Regions from separate parts of the Cobetia sp. L2A1 genome, predicted to be linked through region 3. Evidence: predicted binding sites of a transcription regulator. Region 3 holds the regulator's gene; each other region holds the start of a gene.
The links. The regulator PhoB, encoded in region 3, activates phosphate uptake and scavenging genes when phosphate is short. The targets are predictions, from matches to a motif close to TGTCATANNNNTGTCANA.
Positions count from the first base shown of each region.

Region 1: the regulator PhoB is predicted to act here: its motif matches at 1,487-1,504, upstream of GQR90_RS01900 (CYTH domain-containing protein).
Region 2: the regulator PhoB is predicted to act here: its motif matches at 830-847, upstream of phnC (phosphonate ABC transporter ATP-binding protein).

Region 1 covers NZ_CP047025.1:406,164-408,435, forward strand. Annotated here, with positions in the region: gene GQR90_RS01895 (ion transporter) at 1-151, opposite strand, end outside; gene GQR90_RS01900 (CYTH domain-containing protein) at 259-1,257, opposite strand; gene GQR90_RS01905 (TIGR00153 family protein) at 1,746-2,272, shown strand, end outside.
Region 2 covers NZ_CP047025.1:1,495,122-1,497,393, reverse strand. Annotated here, with positions in the region: gene GQR90_RS06490 (LysR substrate-binding domain-containing protein) at 1-497, opposite strand, end outside; gene phnC (phosphonate ABC transporter ATP-binding protein) at 1,027-1,887, shown strand; gene phnD (phosphonate ABC transporter substrate-binding protein) at 2,009-2,272, shown strand, end outside.
Region 3 covers NZ_CP047025.1:4,048,476-4,050,747, reverse strand. Annotated here, with positions in the region: gene phoR (phosphate regulon sensor histidine kinase PhoR) at 1-840, opposite strand, end outside; gene phoB (phosphate regulon transcriptional regulator PhoB) at 848-1,537, opposite strand; gene ubiA (4-hydroxybenzoate octaprenyltransferase) at 1,769-2,272, opposite strand, start outside.

The DNA.
Region 1 (2,272 bases), 480 kb from region 3:
TGGCCGCCGGTGTGTCAGATTCAAAGATCCAGTGGAATAGTCGGGCGCGAAAGCGGCCAGTGGCAGGCTCGAAACCGCTGGCGCGTGTCGGTGACGACTCGACATGCGAGGTGCCGCCATACTGGTTGGCCGGACCTTGACGCTCTGGCATGGGCAAAATCCTTCAGTCACCGCCGTGCTGTCTGCACGGCGGAAGAATAAGAGAGGCGTACCTCCCCGAGTGAGTGGAAAGGAGCGCGAGAGGCTGGCTCAGCGAGATCAGTCGCGCAAGGCGGCGAGCAGCGACAGGCTGTGCTGACCGAAAGCCAAGGTGGCCCAGGCGGTCTCTGTGCCGAGGCTTTGCTCTAGCGCTTCGACGAGTGCTACAGCATGAATGTGTCCACGGTGCTGGCTGGCGGCCAATCGTGACGCCAGTGCCGAGACGGCCGCTAGCGCATGGGTCAGCCAGCGCTCGCCATCCTGAGATTGGCGATCGGCATGCGCATCGAGAGCATCTATGGCGACGGCAAGCAGGGCGCGTGGATCTGTCGTGTCCAGAGTACGTTCATGCCAGTCGTTGTCCCGCAATGCAGCGCCGCGTCGAGCCTTGCTGGCGTCTGCCGGACGCAGTGCCAGTCGACTGGCCAGTGCGTCAGCCAGTGTCCACAGCACTGCCTCACGCGTCTCGGCGGACAACGGCTTGTCGGGAGAGAGAGAGTCGCCACCGGTCAGCTCCAACTCGAGCTCCTGAATCGAGACCGCGCGTCCTTCAACCTTGACGGTGCCAAGGTCGAGCGCCAACTCGACCCCGACACATCCCCCCGCGACGTCGATCTCGATCTGCCATGCATGGCGTTCGAAATCAGTGCTGAAGGTCGGTGAGAGTGCGGTGAGCAGCTGTTCGCGCGAGGCCTCATTCAGCGCTTGCAGCGGCGGTAGTGCGCGTAGGCCATCGAGATCAAGCGTGGTATTGCCTTCAGGTAGCGTCCATTCCCACTCACCACGTGAATGCAGTCCGCCGTGGCTTTCGCCGCTGGTCTTCAGGGTTTGTCGTAGCAGCGTAGGGCTATCGGCATCCTTGCCACTGCGCCGCAACCGCAGCGCCATGCGCGCACGCTCCATGGCATGTTCGGGCGTATCGAAGTAGGTATTGGCCAGCCAGTGACGCTTGGGCGTGATGCCAGTGAGTTCGGGAATACTGGATAAGGTCTCCAGCAGAGACTGGCGATCGACAACCGGCTGCGATAGCGCAAGCTTGAGTTCAATTTCCTGGGCCATGATGGAACTCCGCGAACAGACAATAAAAAGAAGACAGGGGAGGCTGACGTGGTCTCGGCTCGAGAAGCCGCGCGCGATGACTGCGCTGGTGTAAATGCCGAGATAGCGTCAGGAGGTGCCCATGGCGCTCATGCTCGCGCCTGACCGATGGCAAGGCAAGCACGGCGACCGTTCTCTACCAAGGTGGCTGTGCAAGGAAGCGTCATAAACCATGATTTGATGACAATATGATGACAGGTAAATGACATGGACTGCCTGTGAACAAGGCCTTGGCCATACTGGATAAAGATGCGATATGCGAGTGATTGAGGGTCCCGCCGATGTACGACAATTTTTTCTCAGAGTCATCCTTACGCCTCTCTGACTGCTGCTGATGTTGCGGAAATCACAACAGCAAGACGGTGTTGTGACGCCATGATGAAAGTGATGTGATCACTTCACAGCCTTTGCTACACTCCGCGCGTCAATCCTTAACGCCGACGGCCACTATGGTAACGACCAACCCTTTTTCTTCGATGTTCGGGCGCTCGCCTTTCAAGGCGCTGCACACCCACATCATCAAGACCGATGACTGCGCCAAGCACTTGCTGACATTCTTTGACGCCTGTGAAAAGGGCGACTGGGATCAGGCGGCTAGCATTCGTCAGACCATCAGCAAGCTTGAGCGTGAAGCCGATGAGCTGAAAACACAGCTACGTCTCAATCTGCCCAACTCGCTGTTTCTTCCGGTGTCGCGTTCCGACCTTCTCGAGCTGATCCATGTCCAGGATTCCATCGCGAATGTCACCAAGGACATCGCCGGTATCATGCTGGGCCGCCGCATGCAGATTCCTGAAACGCTGGTGCCCGCCATGCGTATCTATCTGCGGACTGCGGTTGAGTCGGTTTGCCAGGCGCGACGTGCGCTGGGTGAGCTTGAAGATCTGGTTGAGTCTGGTTTCGGACGCAACATGAGCGTGCTGGTCGAAAAGCTGATCAACGAGCTGCATGAGCTCGAGAAGCAGTCTGACGAACA
Region 2 (2,272 bases), 1.6 Mb from region 3:
AAGTCCAGGAACGCGCCAATACGCGGGGACAACGTGCTATTTCGATAGTAAACCGCCTGTACCTGCTCACGAGCATTGGGACTTTGAATCTCTCCGGGCAGCACTTCCACCAGCGCCCCGGACTCGAGGTCATCACCGAGCATGAAACGCGAGATCATGGCGATGCCGTGGCCTGCGAGACACAGATGACGCATGACTTCTCCACTGGTTGTCGGTAGGAACGGTGTCGCCTCAAACCCGTGTGCAGCGCCCTTGAGCGGCCAACGATTCAAGCGACTGGGCGGCATGAAGCCCAGCAGACGGTGAGCCTGCAAGGTGGAGATGCTCGACGGCGCCCCATGCTCGATCAGGTACGCAGGGCTTGCGACCAAGTGCAAGGGCGAACGCCCCAGCACCTGGGCATGCAGCGTGGAGTCATCCAGTTCTCCGATACGAATGGCAACATCGGTACGTTGCTCAAGCAAGTTGATGATGTCATCCGTGGCCGAAAGCTCCAGCGCCTCTTCTGCACTCTCAAGCAGCTACAAACCTTTCCTCACACGTGCGACAAAGCCACGTCCTTCATCCGTCAGTGCCACACTGCGACCTCCTGAAGCTAACGAGCATAAAATTCGCTAGATACTGACGAGCTACCCCATCAGCGTCTACTTAACGAGGTGTCCTTCTCTACCTATCAACATCACTTACTCCCGATGATGGGGAGAGATGTCATTAGTGACAGTGCATGGGTCGATATACCGTGGATCTGAAGCTTCGAGTAAAGCGCAACAATTTCATCCTGCCAGCTAAATCCATAACCTGACAACACGACCAAGAACCTACGACCCCAGATGGCATTTTGATGGCACTGATATGTCATTACTGTTTCGCTAAATAATAAGTTATTGATTTTAAATGAATTGTTATCAGCTACATCTCTTTGTCAGCCAGATGCTGAGCCACGATCATCATCAAACTGACATTGTCTAGACAACTGCCATTCATCTTCTCCCGTCACACTGATGCCATCCCCAGAGGAGAGGCGTCATGAGCATTCCCACGATTACTGTCGAGAGCCTGAACAAGTCTTTCGAACACCGCCAGGTGCTCGACGACGTGAGCTTTCGTGTCATTCCCGGCGAGATGGTGGCCCTTATCGGCCCTTCGGGGTCTGGCAAGTCCACGCTGCTGCGTCACCTGGTTGGCTTGACCTGCGCCAACCGTCACAGCGGTGGGCGCGTCACACTGATGGAACGTGAAATCCAGAGTGCCGGACGACTGCGTCGTGCCCGCCGGAGTGAGCGTTGCCGCACGGGTTATATCTTCCAGCAATTCAACCTGGTCGGCCGCTTGAGCGTCTTGACCAACGTGCTGATCGGCACGCTGGGCAGCATGCCGCGTCTGCGCTCGCTACTGGGCCGCTTCACCGATGAGGAGCGTCAACGCGCCCTCGCCTGCCTGGCACGCGTCGGGCTGGAAGAAATGGTCCATCAGCGGGCCAATACCCTGTCAGGTGGCCAGATGCAGCGCGTCGCCATCGCGCGGGTGTTGATGCAGGACGCCGAGGTAATCCTGGCCGATGAGCCCATCGCCTCGCTTGATCCGCGCAGCGCCCGCGAGGTGATGGAGATTCTGAGTCGTATCCATGCCGAGGATGGTCGTACCGTCGTCATCACACTGCATCAAGTCGATGTCGCCCGCCGCTACTGTCATCGCGCCATTGCACTGAAAGATGGCCGTCTCTACTTCGACGGCGCCATTGGCGAGCTGACGGACGAGCGTCTGCAGGCACTTTATGAAAATGCCGGGCTCGATGAACTCCGCGCGGGTGAGCCTTCGGCAACAACGCCTGCCCTCAGCGCAGTCAAGAACACGGCGCCCCGAAAAGTCGCACCGGCCATGGTGTGAACCAGCACTTCCATGACCAGCACTACTTGTTGACCAGCACTTTTATGGACCAGTCCATCTCAAGACCAGCGCTTCATTCCCCCATTGCTCGATCCACTGCTTGCCTCTTGGAGACTCCCCCATGGCTTTCGCTTCCTTTCGTCGTCTGACCCTTCCGCTGATCGTAGGTCTCGGTCTGGCCGCTGGTGCCCAGTTGGCCGCTGCCGCCGAGACGCTCAAGTTCGGCATCATTTCCACTGAATCGAGCCAGAACCAGCAGCCGCTGTGGAAGCCCTTCCTGGCTGACATGTCAAAGTCCCTCGGCATGAAGGTCGAGCCATTCTTCGCCACGGATTACGCCGCGGTGATTCAAGCCATGCGCTTCAATCAGATCGACATCGCCTGG
Region 3 (2,272 bases):
CATGTTGAGGCAATGCCCCTCGCCAGTCAGCTCGTCAGTTTCCAGTCGCGAGAGGGTCAGCAAATCTTCCACCAGGTGCTGCATGCGGTCTGTCTGGCTCTGCATCTGCCCCAGACCACGCTGCCAGCGGGGCGGTAGATCACTGGCATAGTCGTTGTAGGTTTCCAGATAGCCCGCCAGCACCGTCAACGGCGTGCGCAGCTCATGAGAGACATTCGCCACGAAGTCGCGGCGCATTTCTTCCAGTTGATAGAGGCGCGTCACGTCACGTGCCATTACCAGACGTTCGTTATCGCCAAACAGCGTGATGGACACCTGCAAGATCATGTTATCTGACAGCGGTGACTGAAGCGTCAGCGGCTCGCGATAGTCGAGCCGATTGAAGTAGTCGATGAAGGCAGGATCACGCAGATAGTTGGTGACGTGCTGACCGCGATCATGACTGGCCTTGAGACCGATAAGCTGCTCGGCAGCGCTGTTCCACCACTCCATGTCACCGTGGTTATCCAGCATCACCAGGCCATCACGCATTGCCTCGGAAGATTCCTGAATACGGTTGAGGATACTGCGCAAGCGCTCCTGTGCCTTGCGCTGGCCCTTCTGGTAACGATACAGGCGATCGAGCAGATCTCCCCACACGCCATCACCCGGCGGAGGCTCTTCATGGGGATTGGTGATCAGCCAGGTGTAGAGACTCTTGAGATGGCGCAGGTGCACGAAAAGATACAGTGCCAACCCTAGCGTAAGCCCCCAGGCAAGGAAGCCGAGCAAACCACCAATCAACCCGAAGCCACCGACCAGATAGCCGAGTCGCCATAGCTCATTCGTCCAGTAGCGCATCTACGCCTCAGGCCTGGGCGCTGAAGCGGTAGCCGGTGCCGCGCACGGTCTGAATCAGGTGCTGATGGCTTTCGCCCAGCGCCTTGCGTAGACGGCGAATATGCACGTCCACGGTGCGTTCCTCGACATAGACATTACCGCCCCATACCTGATCCAGCAGCTGACTACGGGTGTAGGCACGCTCCTGATGGGTCATGAAGAACTGCAGCAGGCGGTACTCGGTCGGGCCGACTTCCAGAGAGCTGCCATGCGCGGTGACGCGATGGCTGGCAGGGTCGAGCATCAAGCCCTCGACTTCCACTGCCTCTTCGACTCCCTTGGGCGTCGTGCGACGCAGTACGGCCTTGAGTCGGGCTACCAATTCCCGGGGTGAGAAGGGCTTGGTGATGTAATCATCAGCTCCCGCTTCCAGCCCTTGAATCTTGTTGTCTTCCTCGCCCTTGGCGGTCAACAGGATGATGGGAATCTCGGCGGTGGTCTCATCACGCTTGAGACGCCGCGCCAGTTCCAGCCCACTGGTCCCTGGCATCATCCAGTCCAGCAGTAGCAGGTCAGGCTTGTCATCAACCACGATGGCGTGAGCGTCCTGGGCGTTATCGGCCTCCAGCACGCGGTAATCCGCCATTTCCAGTGCGACGGCGATCATCTCGCGTATCGAAGATTCGTCGTCGACAATCAGTACAGTCTTGGAGCTCATCGCTAGATCCCAGGCAGCAGTCGGCGCAGGCGCCAAAATGACAGGTCGATGACGATTACACCCCGCTTGTATGACAACGAGATGACAGTGGCAAGCATGGCAGCTTGCTGAGCTTGCGACCAGAGGGCTGAACTCCACGTTGGCGAGTATTTTTATCCTTTTCAAAATGAAATGCGCCACCTGCAAGGCAGGTGGCTCATCTGGTGCTGAGGCATTGAAGTTGCAGGCGACTCAGGTCGCTGGCCAGGTCGCCAATATGATACCCACGGAGATCAGCAGACCTGACCAGTGATTATTGAGAAAGGCCTGGAAGCATGGGCCTCGCTCACGATCGCGAATCAAGCGCTGCTGCCACAGGAAGGTAGCAGCGGCTGCCGTCAGCCCTAGCCAGTAGAAGATATTCAGCGCGAGATGCAGGCCAATACCGATCAGTACCGCCAGCATGCCCAGTTGCAGTAGGCCGATCATCAGCTTGTCGGCACGGCCAAACAGCACGGCGGTAGATTTGATCCCGACTTTGAGATCATCATTACGATCTACCATGGCGTACGCGGTGTCGTAGGCCACGGTCCACATCAGGTTGGCCGCAAATAACCACCAGCCATAGCTTGGTACCTCTTCCAGGGTGGCAGCGAACGCCATCGGAATCGCCCAGCCAAAGGCGGCGCCCAGCACGACTTGCGGCAGGTGGTGAAAGCGCTTCATGAAGGGATAGCTGGCGGCCAGTAGTACGGC